2 regions of the Shewanella inventionis genome follow, and region 1 is predicted to be linked to the other one. Evidence: predicted binding sites of a transcription regulator. Region 1 holds the regulator's gene; the other holds the start of a gene.

Region 1 (7,954 bases):
CCTGGTTATCAAGCAACGCTGGCATGAGTTGAGTTGATGTTAAGTAAACGCGTGTTATGGGTAAGTGAGTTTTGTTATACATGATCAATAAACTGTCTAAAAAAAACTCACTGGCACTGCCTTTGATAATGCCAAGCCGAGCTCCCGCGAGATGATCAAACTGGCGATATTTTTCTGGGGTTAAGCTGAGTAATTTAACGTCATTGTCTGATTCAACAAAACTGGCTAGTACTGAAAAGTCTGTACGCTGAAAACTATTGAACATGACCACTGTTTCTGAAGCTGTTGCAAAATCAACTTCTTTATTGATTAATGCGTCAAAGCATTTTACGCCACCATCAAATCTAACGAGCTCTACTTTGAGATTATTCTCGGTAAAATAACCCATTTTTTCAGCTATAAAAAAAGGAGCTGATAAGGGCGTATTCGACACCGCTATGGTAATAGGTGGTGCGGATTTAGCCGCTTTAGTGTTTGGTTTGGTGGCGTGATCACAGGCAACAACATAACTGAGTATGCTGACGAAGAAAATGCCCAAGACACGCATATTAGGGACTCTAGCCATTAATTACTGTCAATCAATATTAGGTATGGTTAATTGTAGTAATAGTAACAACTTTTGGTAGAGATATAACCGCAAAAATTGATTTTATGAATAATATCAATCGATAAAGCTAGTTATAAAGTATTAGTAAAATAAAGTTAGATACAACTTACGGTTTGATAACGTCGAAATCGGGCCGAGACCTCTGTTGTTTTGGGATAGCTCTTTCAAGGATATTTTTGCAGCGAACCTTGTTTAGATTGTTTACTCGCTGCGGGTCACAACAATTTTAATCAAGCCATATCACGAAAAATAAAGCCCCACAGCATCCTGCTTTGGGGCTTTTGCTTGCATTGTCTGTGCTTTGTTTACACTTTTGTTTAAGCCACCTTAACTTTCTAAGAAGATTTGAGTGGTAACGTAAACTCAATCCAGCCTATGGCATGAATAAAAATGACGTTATTGGATATAGAGTCTGGGGACCCAATAACGCCTGAACTGTTATGCTCGTTGCAACGGTGCAACTCACGGTAAAGCAAATAAAGCGGCAAGGATGCAAGATATTGTGCGCTTATTGTTATTAGTCTGCTTTGCTGTGTTATCGACGTGCTGGGGGCGAGTTGATAATACGTTCAAACATCCTTGCCATAACTTAGGTAGAACAGCGTTGTACTAATCACACTTTGTCTACTTGAATAAAAATGACGTTATTGGATATAGAGTCTGGGGACCCAATAACGCCTGAACTGTTATGCTCGTTGCAACGGTGCAACTTACGGTAAAGCAAATAAAGCGGCAAGGATGTAGATATTGTGCGCTTATTATTAGTATGATTTTTGTTGCTATTTGCTTTGTACTATCAGTCTGCTGGGGAACAAACTGATAGCACTGTCATACATCCTTGCCAAAACGGTTGTTGTTTAGCTTGCCATTGTTTGTAGTTGTTGGCTTAATTGAGTAATTTTTTGCTGTAAAAGAGCGATTTCTGACATGATGGCTCCGCGATTTTCAGCTTTATGGTTTTCGCTATATTTGACCCATTTGTAAACTGTTTTAGCAGAAACACCATATTGTTTGGCAACGTCAGATAACAGGCGATTGTGCACTTTAACTTCGTTGATGACTTGATGTTGAAAGTCTGCTGGGTATTGTCTGGCAGTTGAAGTATTCATACGATTCATTCCTTACGCTTTATTTATACTTGTTCGAACGAGTTTCAACTTCGTCCCATTGGCTGCAACCAAGATGCGCTAAGAAAAAAATGTTTTGACGGCATTGTTCAACCAGCTTGGCAACGATGTGATTTGCTGATTGGATATTTTTACCTAGGTTTATTTTATTCATCGCTTTCTCCTACAACTGACAATGGACCGCTTAAAAAACAAACTACTACTTAGTAGGTATATAGCTCTATATGAAAAGCTCGTGCCAACTTTTTTAAAATATTTTTATTGATTAATATCAATTGCTTACTGATTTTTGCGTGTTTTTGGGTAAATTGACCTCTGATTTAATTGGTGCATTTGCACTAATTTGGTGAGCAGATCGATTAACCACAAAGTATTGGTATCAATTGAGGGGGCAGTATGGCTGGTATTTATGGCAATAAAAGGTCACGTTAATGACAATATAAGGACGTTTTCAGAGATTGCGGGCTTAGATAATGTGAGCTTAGGTAATGCGAGCTTAGAGATTGCGGGCTTAGAGATTACGGGCTTAGATAATGTGAGCTTAGAGATTGCGGGCTTAGAAATGACGCTGTATTGCTTGCATAGGCAATATTACTGGTGAACGACCAATATCAATCAGCACAAGAGTGTGATCATTCTTACTGGTTAACATCGCTTATAGCGTCGTTAGAAATTTTGAAGGTAGAACAACTAACTAGCTGCAAATTATGCCTTATTCTAAGCGATTTTCCCTACGCCATCTCTGATCACTTATTTAGCCTGATGGTATAAGATGTGCGAATTGGAACCCGCTTAACATAAAAGATCTTTGTTTATTTATACCACAGGCTTTATTAAGTTAATCATACTAACCTTATATATCATGAGGTTAAACTTACCACGCAATAAGCACTTAATGGTTTTAGCGTTTGGCTTTAGCAACATTCGTCGAACTTGTCGTTAATTAGGTTGCACACAGCGTCTAAAGCGGCTTCTGCGTCTGGGCCTGTGGCTGTCACTGTGATCATTTTACCTATTCCGCTTTCTAGCATAAGTAACCCGAGTACACTGGCTGCACTGGCTTGTTTATCTGCCTGGATTAATGTGATTTGGGCGTTGAAGTCTGCGGCCAACATGGCCAGTTTTGTCGCTGCACGAGCATGTAAACCCAATTTATTTGAGATAGTGACTTGGCGTTCTAACATTGTTGCTGCTCCGCGAGGGCTAAGGGTTATTTTCGTTAATATTTAGCTCTCTATGGCGTGCATTAACAGTGTGCTTACTGCCTTGCCTGAACCGTTTTGCCAGTTGATCGGTAATATAAACTGACCTATGTTGCCCGCCTGTACAGCCAATTGCAATCGTTAAGTAGCTGCGATTATTTCGCTCTAGGTGTGGCATCCAGGTCTCGAATAAATTTTCGATTTGCCAAATAAACTTATTAACTAACGGCTGACGTCCAAGAAACTCTTGTACTGGCTCATCAAGACCTGTAAAAGGCCTTAGTTCAATTTCCCAGTGTGGGTTGGGTAAAAAGCGCACGTCAAACATAAAGTCAGCCTCGGTGGGCATACCATGCTTAAAACCAAAGGACTCAAAATTAATCACTAATTCTTTATCTACACTGCCAAGCAATATTTGTCTTACTTGGTCACTAAGCTCGTAAATATTTAATGCAGATGTATCAACATAGTGATCGACAATTTTGGCGATAGGTTCTAATAAGCGGCCTTCTAACTTGATGGCTTCTTGAAGCGAAATTTGATTCTTTGATAGCGGGTGTAATCGGCGAGTTTCACTGTAACGTTTAAGTAAAACTTTGTCGCTGGAGTTTAAAAAGAAACTGGTTATCTCGGTATCAGGTTGTAGCATCGCCAGCTGCTCTTGTAACACTTTGCCTTGTTCAGCAATATTACGAACATCGACACTGATGGCCACCAAGTCATTACTGCCTTTTAATTGCGCCAGTAACGTGCCGATAAGTGGCAACGGGAGATTATCAACACAGTAATAACCTAAATCTTCTAGCACTCTTAAGGCGACAGATTTACCTGAGCCAGACCGCCCAGATACGATGACGAGTTTCATGCGGTGATTACCTGATAGAGTTCAGTTGAGTCGTGGATTTTACGAAGCTGTTTTAGTACTTGTTTGTCGCTGAGCTTTTGCGCCATTGATGACAAGGTACTTAAATGTTGCTGGCACTGATCGGCTGGCACTAACAAAGCAAACAGTATATCTACAGGCTGTTTATCGATAGCATCAAACTGGATTGGCTCTTCACATTTTATAAAAATGCCAATAGGGTGATCGATTGTTGTCAATCGGCCATGAGGTATCGCGATACCATTGCCTATACCTGTGCTACCCATTTTTTCCCGCGCGAGGAGACTTTCAAAAACCTCTTGCGAAGATAGGGTCGGGTACTGGGCAGCGACGATATCGCTGATAAGTTCCAGTACCTTTTTCTTACTGCCCGGTGTGGCACAGGTGGTGCATTCCGGCTGCAGGATGGTACAAAGTTCCATCGTTAGTGTTTTGTATACTTCTCTTTGTGTTTAATTACCTGACGATCGAGCTTGTCTATCAGGGCGTCTATTGCTGCATACATGTCGGTATGTTCTGACATGGCAAAAATTTCTCCGCCTTTTAGGCTGATTTTTGCTTCTGCTTTTTGTTGTAACTTTTCTACGTTGAGCACAACGTGAACATTATTGATCTGATCGAAGTGCCGTTCAAGCTTTGAAAATTTTTCCTGAACGTACTCTCGTAAAGATTCGGTTATTTCAACATGATGCCCAGATAGATTGATTTGCATTACACATCTCCATTGTTGAGTAAAATTATAGACTCTTACGTTGGTTTGAGGGCGGGATTAGCATTGCCTCACGGTATTTTGCAATCGTACGACGAGCAACGTTTATGCCCTGTTCTGCCAGAAGTTCTGCCATTTTGCTGTCGCTAAGTGGTTTTTTCTGGTTTTCTGCAGCGACCAGCTTCTTAATAAAGGCGCGGATTGCTGTTGATGAGCACTCTCCACCATCGTCAGTACTGACATGGCTGGAGAAAAAGTATTTTAGTTCAAATAACCCTCGTGGGGTGTGCATGTATTTTTGTGTCGTGACACGCGAAATGGTCGACTCGTGCATTTCGACTGCTTCTGCAATGTCGTTTAGTACCATGGGTTTCATGGCTTCTTCGCCGTATTCGAAAAACCCTTGTTGGAATTGCACAATACAATTGGCTACTTTTAATAGGGTATCATTTCGGCTTTCAAGGCTTTTGATAAACCATTTTGCTTCTTGCAAATGCCCACGAATAAATTGGGTATCTGACGGGTTTTTGCTGCTACGTGCCATGGCCGCATATTGTTGATTAACACCAATTTTGGGCATATTGTCTGGATTTAATTCAACAACCCAACGACCGTTCTTTTTAAACACGGTGACATCAGGGATGACATATTCATCTTCAGTTGCGGTAATCAATAACCCTGGACGAGGATTAAGTGACTGAATGAGGGTAATCGCATCGCGTAGTTCATCTTCTTTTAGACGAGTTTTACGCATTAATAACCTAAAATCGCGGCCAGCAATCAAATCTAAATAGTCTTTGATAAGCATGCGCGCATTATCAATATGTGGGGTTGAGTCGGCATATTGAGCTAGCTGAATGAGTAGGCATTCACTGAGATCGCGCGCAGCTACACCTACGGGATCAAAATGTTGGATCCGCTTCAGTACCGCTTGTACCTCGTCAAGTTCAATGCTTTCATCGCCCATTGCTTCTAGTATTTCTTCTGTACTTTGGGTGAGATAGCCGCGTTCATCGATGGCATCAATGATGGCTGTTGCAATGGCAAGGTCGGTGTCTGAAAACGGGGTTAAGTTTTTTTGCCACTCTAAATGTTCATATAACCCTTCGGTGGTTTCACCCTGAAAAGGCATATCGTCGTCACGCATGCTGGCGCTGCCTGAACCAGACATGGGTGATGCGGTGTAGACTTCATCCCATGTGGTATCCATGGGGAGATCGTCCATGGTTTCTTTACTGATAGATTCAGTGGTGTCGACGGTTGAAGTGTCTTTTTCTACACTGACATTGCTATTGTCACTGAAGTCGGTGTCTGATTGATCTCGGCTTTCTTTTAATGGATCTTTGGCTTGAGAAAATTCATCTTCTATTTCAAGCAGTGGGTTTGAGTCCAATGCTTGTTGGATTTCTTGCTGTAGCTCCAATGAAGATAATTGCAGCAAGCGAATGGCTTGCTGCAATTGAGGGGTCATAGTTAGGTGTTGACCCATTTTAAGTTGGAGTGACGCTTTCATTTACCGCTTATCCCTAGATGATTTCCATAAAAATAATAATTTCGATAACTGTAGTGGATTGCCACATACGTCGGTGTCATATAACGCTATTTCGGTATCGTTCAACGCAATGAATTAGATAGGTTAAAAGACTTATCACTTAACTATAGCTTGAATTGTTCACCTAAGTACACAGCTCGAACTTGTTGATTGCTCAAGATCTCATCAGGTGTGCCTTCTGCAATTAAATTTCCTTGACTTACAATGTAAGCTCTCTCGCATACGTCAAGTGTTTCGCGCACATTATGGTCGGTGATAAGTACCCCTAAACCACGGCTTTTAAGCTGTTGAATAATTTTTTTAATGTCGATAACAGAGATAGGGTCAACACCGGCAAAGGGCTCATCAAGTAAAATAAATTTGGGGTTGGCAGCCAATGCTCGGGCAATCTCTACACGCCGACGCTCACCACCCGATAACGACATACCCTGGCTGTCGCGAATATGGGTAATGTGAAACTCTTCAAGAAGGTGTTGAAGCTGCTCAATGCGCTCATCATTACTGAGTTCTTTGCGCGTTTGTAACACGGCCATGATATTGTCATGCACGGTGAGTTTACGAAAAATACTGGCTTCTTGCGGTAAATAGCCAATACCTTTGCGGGCTCTTAGGTGCATTGGATCTGATGTTAGATCATCGTTATCGATTAAAATACGGCCTTTATCGCTTTTAACTAATCCAACAACCATATAAAACGTTGTTGTCTTACCGGCGCCATTTGGGCCCAATAAACCTACTATTTGCCCCGTTTTAACAGTTAAGCTTACGTCTTTTACGACTTGGCGAGCTTTGTAGCTTTTGGCTAAGTTTTCAGCGGTTAGGGTAATTTGGGTCATGGTTTAATCTGCTTGTTAACTGGGATCTCGGGCAGCTTTTGTTTAGGTGCTGACTCGTCTTGGAAGTTTTCAGGCTGAATAATGGTGATAACACGATCTTGGCCTTTACCCGTGCTTTCAGCGATGAGCTCCTGGGCTTTAATATTGTATTTAATCAGGTTGCCCGTTACCTGGCTGCCAGCTTGGTCGAGTTTAGCATTACCGGTTAGGGTTAGCGTGGTTGTGGCAAGGTCATAGCTGATTTCGTTAGCACTGGCTGTACCGATTTTGCCATCATCTAATTCTTGAGAAAACGTTGCTGGTTTGCCTGTGGCGATTAGGCGTTTTGACGCGCTATTTTCTGGTGTAAAAGCGCGTAGCTCATCGGCATTAATGTTAATTGTACCTTGCACAACAGTAACTGGGCCGTTAAAGACGATTTGATTGTTTTTAATGTCGGCAGACTGGCTCACCGCAGCAATTTTTAGCTCTTGCTTTAGATCACCTTGTTTGGCCATTACTGGCATGCTCAGCATACAAAGTAAACCACTCAATAGCACAGCGGCATTGGCGCGATGTCGTTTATTGTGACTCATATGTTCCTTCTACTTGGCTTAGTAGCGATAATTTTTGCGAATTCAAGTCAGCATGTAGGCCTAAACCTTGAATCATAAACCCTTTACCTTTGATATACACCATATCTTGTGAACTGCCTATCATGGTTGATAAATCAAGGGCGACAGCTTGCGTTGTTAATGACTGTAAAGGCTCTTCGATATCTATGGCGTCGATAATAACATTATTTTCTAAGCTGACCTGATTGGTTTGTTTATTTAATTGACCTCTATCTGCGCTGAGTTGCCATTGGGCTTTGCCATTTTCTGGGTAAATTAAATAAACTGGCTCTGTAAAATGGGTGATGTCACTCGAAGCGTAGTGTTCCATGTGTTTTGCAGTCACTTTACTTTCTATAAAACCTTGCGCGTTGAATTCGGTCGTTTTAAGGTCATCAGCGATAAAGTCTGGGCGTTCGACACCCACAACTTGAATCGCATCCAT
Region 2 (7,954 bases), 830 kb from region 1:
CCCTAGAACCTCACCTTGGCACACTTAATGCATCTTGCTGATCAAATGTAATTCTTTTGACGGAGTAGCCATGTATTCAGCTCGAGTGTTATCAAATCCGCGTATGGCGGAGGTTGAGTTGCCGATGACAGCATCGTTTACTACTACAGGTTATACAGCGTCTCGGCCAAACTATCGGCCGAGTGACAGTGCCATTCGTCAAAGCATTGCGCTTGCTAAAGCGCCGGTATTTACGCCGGCGGTAAGCGCTTATTCAAGTAAGGCTGCCAATATGTCTAATCAAATGGCGCATATTCTTCAGGCTATGCCGTCAGGCGTGGTGATTATTGATGGCGATGGCGTAGTCACCTTGGCTAACCCTGTTGCTACTGAGCTTTTGGGCCGACCTTTACAGGGCGCTCGTTGGTTTGACATTATTCATCGCGCATTTGCGCCACAAGATGATGATGGCCATGAAGTGTCGCTTAAAAATGGCCGTAGGGTTAAATTGGCGATTACGCCGTTAGCACCAGAGCCAGGGCAGTTAATCGTGATAACAGATTTAACTGAAACCCGTTTATTACAAAAGAATTTATCACACTTACAGCGTTTGTCTTCATTAGGCAAAATGGTGGCAACCCTAGCGCATCAGGTGCGTACACCATTATCTGCGGCCTTGTTGTACGCCTCAAATTTAGCTAGCCCTAAATTAACTGAGGCTGCAAGAACAAAGTTTCAGTCTAAATTGGTGGATAGGTTAAACGAGTTAGAGCGTCAAGTTAATGACATGTTGCTAATGGCTAAAGGTCGTCAAGACAGTATGGCTGAGTCGATTAACATGGGTGATATTATTACCCAAGTGATGGCCAGTTGTGAGCCAATAGCAGATAGAAAACAATGTGAGTTAGTGTGGGAAGATACGTCACACTCAAGTATGTTAGCTAACGCCAATGCGTTAAGTTCTGCAGTAAATAACTTGGTGATGAACAGCATTGAAGCAGGCGCGACAAAAATTAAAGTTTGTGCAAGTGAAACTGCAGTCGGCCTATTATTAGATGTGATTGATAATGGCAAAGGGCTCGATCCTGTGATGCAAAAGCAAGTGCTTGAGCCGTTTTTTACCACTAAAAGTCAAGGAACAGGCCTTGGGTTAGCTGTGGTTCAATCTGTTGTGCGTAATCATGGTGGGCAAATTCAGCTATCGTGCAAACCCGGTATGGGTTGCCATATTCGATTGATTTTCCCCCATGGGAAAAAAGCACAACATCAGGAGGTGACACATGGCTGAAGCACATATTTTATTGGTTGAAGATGATGCTGATTTACGTGAGGCATTACTTGATACTCTTTTATTAGCTCATTATGAATGTGTTGATGTGAGCAGCGCAGAAGAGGCCATTATTGCATTAAAAGCAAATCAGTTTGATATGGTGATCTCAGACGTGCAAATGGACGGTATTGGTGGTTTGGGCTTGCTAAATTATTTGCAGCAACACCAGCCTAAAGTACCTGTGTTGTTGATGACTGCCTATGCAACCATTAATAGTGCCGTGAGCGCAATGAAACTTGGTGCAGTTGACTATTTAGCCAAACCCTTCGCGCCTGAAGTGCTGCTAAATCAAGTCTCTCGCTATTTACCGTTAAAACAAAACCACGACAACCCTGTGGTGGCCGATGACAAGAGTTTAGCGTTATTGGCGCTGGCACAACGTGTTGCTGTGTCTGATGCCTCTGTGATGATCATGGGCCCAAGCGGCTCCGGTAAAGAAGTGTTAGCACGATATATTCACCAAAATAGCCAACGTAATGGTCAGCCGTTTATTGCGATTAACTGCGCAGCTATTCCAGAAAACATGCTTGAAGCCACACTCTTTGGTTACGAGAAAGGGGCGTTTACCGGTGCCTATCAAGCATGCCCGGGTAAATTTGAACAAGCCCAGGGCGGCACGTTATTGCTTGATGAAATCTCTGAAATGGAACTTGGCCTACAAGCCAAGTTGTTGCGCGTATTGCAAGAGCGTGAAGTTGAGCGCTTAGGAGGTCGTAAAACCATTAAGTTAGATGTGCGTGTTTTAGCCACGTCAAACCGCGATCTTAAAGCCATGGCTGCATCGGGCGAGTTTAGAGAAGACTTATATTACCGAATTAACGTGTTTCCATTAACCTGGCCTGCGTTGCATCAACGCCCGGCAGATATTTTACCGCTTGCTCGCCATTTGTTGGCTAAACATGCTAAAGCATTAAATATGGCTGAAGTGCCTAAACTCGATGAGGCTGCCAGTCGGCGTTTATTAACTCATCGTTGGCCGGGTAATGTGCGTGAGCTTGATAATGTGATCCAGCGGGCACTTATTTTGCGGGTTAATGATGAGATAAGTGTTAATGATATTATTATTGACTCTGCTGATGTCAATCTACTGGCAAATGATGTACCTGAAAATGCCAAATCAGCAGATGTTGAGGGCTTAGGTGATGAACTTAAGGCACAAGAGCATGTGATTATTTTAGAAACCTTAAATCAATGTCAAGGTAGTCGAAAAAAAGTCGCTGAAAAATTAGGCATTAGTGCCCGTACCTTACGTTATAAAATGGCAAAAATGCGTGATATGGGTATTCAACTACCTGCGTAATACACGCGTGTTTTACTTTAAGTTACTGATTAAAATAATTTTAAAAAAACAACTTATCAGCATTTAATGCGATAAGTTGTTTTTGTTGGTATTACTCCCTTCAATTTTACATGTTGGCATTTATATTGCTTTAACTCCTTATAAGATTATTGTTGTCGTCAAAAAGCCGACGAAAGGGAGTGACATCATGCAGATCAGCGCCAATCCATTATTACAAGAAATGCAATCGCTTCGTGGCGAAATCGCCCCTTCTATTGGTTCATCTATTGCTCCTAACTTAACGCAGCAAGTCAATAACACCACGGGTGCCGATTTTGGTCAGTTATTATCGCAGGCGGTGGGCAGTGTTAATGGATTGCAACAAACATCGTCCAATTTAGCGTCTCGATTAGACATGGGCGACACGACTGTGTCCCTATCAGATACCGTTATTGCCCGTGAAAAAGCCGGTGTAGCTTTTGAAGCCACAGTGCAAGTGCGTAACAAGTTAGTTGAAGCGTATAAAGAAATCATGAGTATGCCTGTTTAGCCGCTTTGGGTGTTAAGCGCTAGGTAATTTTAAACATCAGACATATAGCAGGTACAAATTGTGAGCACAGACATAATGGTAGGTTCAGATTCAACAGTTGACGCCGGAGTCCAGCAAGAGAATAAGTCTGGGCTAATGGGCAACGTCGGCGGGGCTGACATGATGCGCCAGGTGATCATGATTTTGGCGCTGGCTGTGTGTCTTGCGTTAGCTGTTTTTGTGATGATGTGGGCGCAAGAGCCGGAATATCGTCCGCTTGGTAAAATGGAAACGGCTGAAATGATCCAGGTGCTTGATGTACTGGATAAAAACCAAATTGATTATCAAATTAATGTTGATGTTGTCAAAGTACCTGAAGACAAATATCAAGATGTGAAATTACTCTTAAGTCGTGCAGGTATTGAAAGCAGCACTCAAACAAATGACTATTTAAGTCAAGACAGTGGTTTTGGTGTAAGCCAGCGAATGGAGCAAGCGCGTTTAAAGCATAGCCAAGAGTTAAACTTAGCACGCGCCATTGAAGAGTTAAAAAGCATTAGCCGTGCCAAAGTGATTTTAGCCCTGCCAAAAGAGAACGTATTTGCCCGTAATGCCTCAAAGCCGAGTGCAACTGTGGTTGTTAATGTGCGCCGTGGCGGATTAGGCCAAGAAGAGATTGACGCCATTGTTGATATTGTTGGCTCGGCAGTACAAGGGCTTGAACCATCACGTGTCACAGTAACCGACTCAAATGGCCGCTTACTCAATTCAGGTAGCCAGGATGGTACGTCAGCGAGAGCTCGCCGTGAGCTCGAACTGGTACAACAAAAAGAAGCAGAATATCGCCGTAAAATTGAGTCGATTTTAATGCCGATTTTAGGCCCAGAAAACTTTACCTCGCAAGTGGATGTCAATATGGACTTCACTGCAGTAGAGCAAACCGCGAAACGCTTTTCACCTGACTTACCCGCAATTAGAAGCGAAATGACCATTGAACGTAACTCTTCAGGTCAAACTTCTGGCGGTATTCCTGGTGCATTGAGCAATCAACCGCCAATGGAATCAGACATACCAGAAGTTGCAGGCGAGGCGGGGACGTCAACTGTTTCTGGTGATATGTCTAAAGAAGCGACTCGTAACTACGAGTTAGACACAACGATAAGCCATACTCGCCAGCAAATTGGTGTGGTGCGCCGTGTGAGTGTGTCGGTAGCGATTGACTTTAAACCGGGTCAGGTAGATGAAAATGGCCAAGTGTCGCGGGTGCCACGCACCGAAGAAGAATTAACCAATATTCGTCGTTTACTTGAGGGCGCGGTAGGCTTTAGCACTCAACGTGGTGACGCACTTGAGGTGGTAACAGTGCCATTTATGGACCAGTTAATTGAAGAGTTACCTGAGCCAGATATGTGGGAGCAACCCTGGTTTTGGCGCGCAATTAGGTTGGCGTTAGGCGCATTGCTCATTTTAGTGTTGTTTTTAGCTGTGGTTCGCCCAATGCTGAAAAAGCTGACTAATCCACAAGGCACTGACATGCCAGCCGAAACACGTCCTGGTCATGAGTTGGCCGAAATTGAAGATCAATATGCTGCTGATACCTTAGGTATGCTTAATACCAAAGAGGCTGAATACAGTTATGCAGATGATGGTTCAATTCAAATACCTAATTTGCATAAAGATGATGATATGATTAAAGCAATTAGAGCACTCGTGGCCAATGAGCCTGAGCTTTCCACTCAAGTAGTTAAGAATTGGTTACAAGACAATGGCTAATGAAAAAGACAAAGAAAAAGCAAAACCCGCAGCATTTGACCCAGAGTCATTGACTGGTGTTGAAAAAACCGCGATTTTGCTTCTCAGCTTAAGTGAGGCCGACGCCGCTTCGATTTTAAAACACCTAGAGCCTAAGCAAGTGCAAAAAGTGGGTATGGCGATGGCGGCAATGGATGACTTTGGCCAGGAAAAAGTCATTGGTGTGCACAAGTTATTTTTAGATGATATTCAAAAATTCTCTTCAATTGGCTTTAACAGCGAAGAGTTTGTGCGTAAAGCATTAACCGCCGCATTAGGCGAAGACAAAGCCGGTAATTTGATTGAACAAATCATTATGGGCAGCGGTGCTAAAGGCCTTGATTCGTTGAAATGGATGGATGCCCGCCAAGTTGCGACCATTATTCAAAACGAACATCCGCAAATCCAAACGATTGTGTTGTCGTACCTTGAGCCCGATCAAGCTGCAGAGATTTTTAGCCAGTTCCCTGAAAATACCCGCTTAGATTTAATGATGCGTATTGCCAATCTTGAAGAAGTGCAACCCGCTGCACTGCAAGAGTTGAACGACATTATGGAGAAACAATTTGCTGGTCAAGGTGGTGCTCAAGCGGCGAAAATGGGTGGCTTAAAAGCCGCTGCAAACATCATGAACTACCTCGATACCGGTATTGAGAGTCAAATCATGGAAACCATGCGCGAGTCTGACGAAGAAATGGCTCAGCAAATTCAAGATATGATGTTTGTGTTTGAAAACCTTATCGATGTTGATGACCGCGGTATCCAGGCCTTGTTACGTGAAGTACAGCAAGATGTGCTTATGAAGGCACTTAAAGGTGCTGACGAAGCCTTAAAAGAGAAAATTCTTGGCAATATGTCTAAACGTGCTGCAGAATTATTACGAGACGATCTTGAAGCCATGGGGCCAATTCGTATCAGTGAAGTCGAAGTGGCACAGAAAGAGATTTTATCTATTGCGCGTCGTCTCAGCGACAGTGGTGAAATTATGTTAGGCGGTGGCGGTGGCGACGAGTTCTTATAATCGTGAAGCCCAAACGGCTTTATAGCAATTGATTGCCGTTATTACCAATAGCTAATTTATTCAACAATACAAGTGATTGATTATGACTGAATCCAAATCGTCTAAAAATGTCCTCAGTGTCGATGATGAGGTTGAGTTCAGTCATTGGCAGCTTCCTGATATTACACGGGATACTAGCCAAGAGCCTTCTAACATGTTTGGTCAATCTTCAAAACCTTACCAGGCAAAGCCCACCACACCTGAAAAATCAATGTCTCCGCCAACCATGGCGCAAATTGAAGATATCAGAGCCGCGGCAGAACAAGAAGGGTTTGAACAAGGTAAACAAGAGGGATACCAACAAGGGTTAGAGCAAGGGCGATTAGAAGGCTTAGAGCAAGGCCACTCTGAAGGTTTCACTCAAGGTGAGCAACAAGGTCTTGAAGCCGGAGAAGTGGCGGTTAATCAATTAATAGAACAACTTTCACAATTGATCAGGCAGTTTGAACAGCCATTGTCTGTGTTAGATGCTGAGATTGAAGCTGAGTTGTTAGCAATGACAATACAATTAGCTAAATCCGTTATTGGCCATGAATTAAAAACCCATCCTGATCATATTTTAACTGCACTTCGTCAAGGTGTTGACGCCCTGCCGCTAAAAGAACAAGTGGTAAAGCTTCGTTTAAATCAGCACGATGCCGAAATCGTGTCGAACAGTTATCCAACTGAACAGCTTGAGCAGCATCAATGGCAAATCGATATTGACCCCACATTATCCAATGGCGATTGTGTTATAGAAAGCGTTCGCTCGTCGGTAGACTTGCGCGTAGAGCAGCGCATTGAGCAAGTATTTGGTGAATTAGACGCACAGGCAAATCAACTGGCTAAAAATGCTCAACATCTCAAATTGAGCACTGAGAATTATCAAGTATCTGAAGTTGAAGATTTATCTGCTTATAAGCACTCTACAGCCAATGAACCAGCAGATGATGCCGAGTCTGCAGTATCGTTAGCGCCTAATGAGCAACATACTCCCCCAAAACCTGATACGGCCGCCGAACAAGAGCAGGCTTCAGATACCTCCATACAAGATGCAACCCTTCCTGATGACGCTGCGCAAGATGAGGCTGTCGAAGCAACTGAGCAAGATGATATCGCTAAGGATAACGGATGACGTCTCGTCAACAACAGCTGCTGAATAAATTTGCTGTTCATCATAAAAAAGTATCGCCAGTGCGCCCAGTTGCCAGTGGTCAATTGGTCCGCGTGGTGGGGTTGACGCTTGAAGCGACCGGATGCCGCGCACCTGTAGGGAGTTTATGCTCTATCGAAACCATGGCAGGAGAATTGGTTGCCGAAGTGGTAGGGTTTGATGACAAACTACTCTATTTAATGCCAATTGAAGAGCTTCGCGGAGTATTACCTGGTGCACGAGTTAAGCCGCTAGGTGAACAATCGAGTTTACATGTTGGCTTATCCTTGCTTGGGCGAGTGCTCGATGGCAGTGGTTTACCACTAGATGGTTTAGGCCCACTGAACACAGACCAACAAGCTGCTCGCCATGGGCCGAACATTAATCCTTTATCTCGCAGAGCGATCACCGAACCTTTAGATGTGGGTGTTAGGGCCATTAACTCAATGCTCACTGTTGGTAAAGGCCAACGGATGGGATTATTTGCAGGCTCTGGTGTGGGTAAAAGTGTGCTGTTAGGGATGATGACCCGTGGCTCTACCGCCGATATTATTGTGGTGGGGTTAGTCGGCGAACGTGGCCGTGAGGTTAAAGAGTTTATTGAAGAAATTTTAGGCGAAGAAGGCCGCGCGCGTTCGGTTGTGGTTGCCGCTCCAGCCGATACATCACCATTAATGCGTTTGCGGGCCTGTGAAACATCGACTCGGATTGCGGAGTATTTTCGTGATTTAGGTTATGACGTATTACTGTTAATGGACAGCTTAACCCGATATGCACAAGCGCAACGTGAGGTGGCGTTAGCCGTTGGCGAACCGCCAGCGACTAAAGGTTATCCACCGTCTGTGTTTGCTAAG

What was found. Region 1 encodes sigma-54, which starts transcription at its own class of promoters, with help from an activator protein. Its sites were predicted from a motif close to GTTGGCACGNNNNTNGNNT; they were not measured.
Region 2: fliE (flagellar hook-basal body complex protein FliE) is a predicted target of sigma-54. The motif match lies at 2,722-2,740, and genes of this name have one in related genera.

What each region holds. Positions count from the first base shown of each region.
Region 1 covers NZ_CP082926.1:1,182,985-1,190,938, forward strand. The annotation lists gene K8B83_RS05415 (ABC transporter substrate-binding protein) at 1-547, opposite strand, end outside; gene K8B83_RS05420 (transposase) at 1,465-1,716, opposite strand; gene K8B83_RS05425 (hypothetical protein) at 1,736-1,888, opposite strand; gene K8B83_RS05430 (hypothetical protein) at 2,144-2,335, shown strand; gene K8B83_RS05435 (HPr family phosphocarrier protein) at 2,649-2,918, opposite strand; gene rapZ (RNase adapter RapZ) at 2,938-3,801, opposite strand; gene ptsN (PTS IIA-like nitrogen regulatory protein PtsN) at 3,798-4,241, opposite strand; gene hpf (ribosome hibernation promoting factor) at 4,244-4,531, opposite strand; gene K8B83_RS05455 (RNA polymerase factor sigma-54) at 4,557-6,041, opposite strand; gene lptB (LPS export ABC transporter ATP-binding protein) at 6,185-6,916, opposite strand; gene lptA (lipopolysaccharide transport periplasmic protein LptA) at 6,913-7,491, opposite strand; gene lptC (LPS export ABC transporter periplasmic protein LptC) at 7,478-7,954, opposite strand, start outside.
Region 2 covers NZ_CP082926.1:2,017,256-2,025,209, forward strand. The annotation lists gene K8B83_RS09120 (sensor histidine kinase) at 71-1,267, shown strand; gene K8B83_RS09125 (sigma-54-dependent transcriptional regulator) at 1,260-2,609, shown strand; gene fliE (flagellar hook-basal body complex protein FliE) at 2,797-3,138, shown strand; gene fliF (flagellar basal-body MS-ring/collar protein FliF) at 3,211-4,890, shown strand; gene fliG (flagellar motor switch protein FliG) at 4,883-5,929, shown strand; gene fliH (flagellar assembly protein FliH) at 6,012-7,082, shown strand; gene fliI (flagellar protein export ATPase FliI) at 7,079-7,954, shown strand, end outside.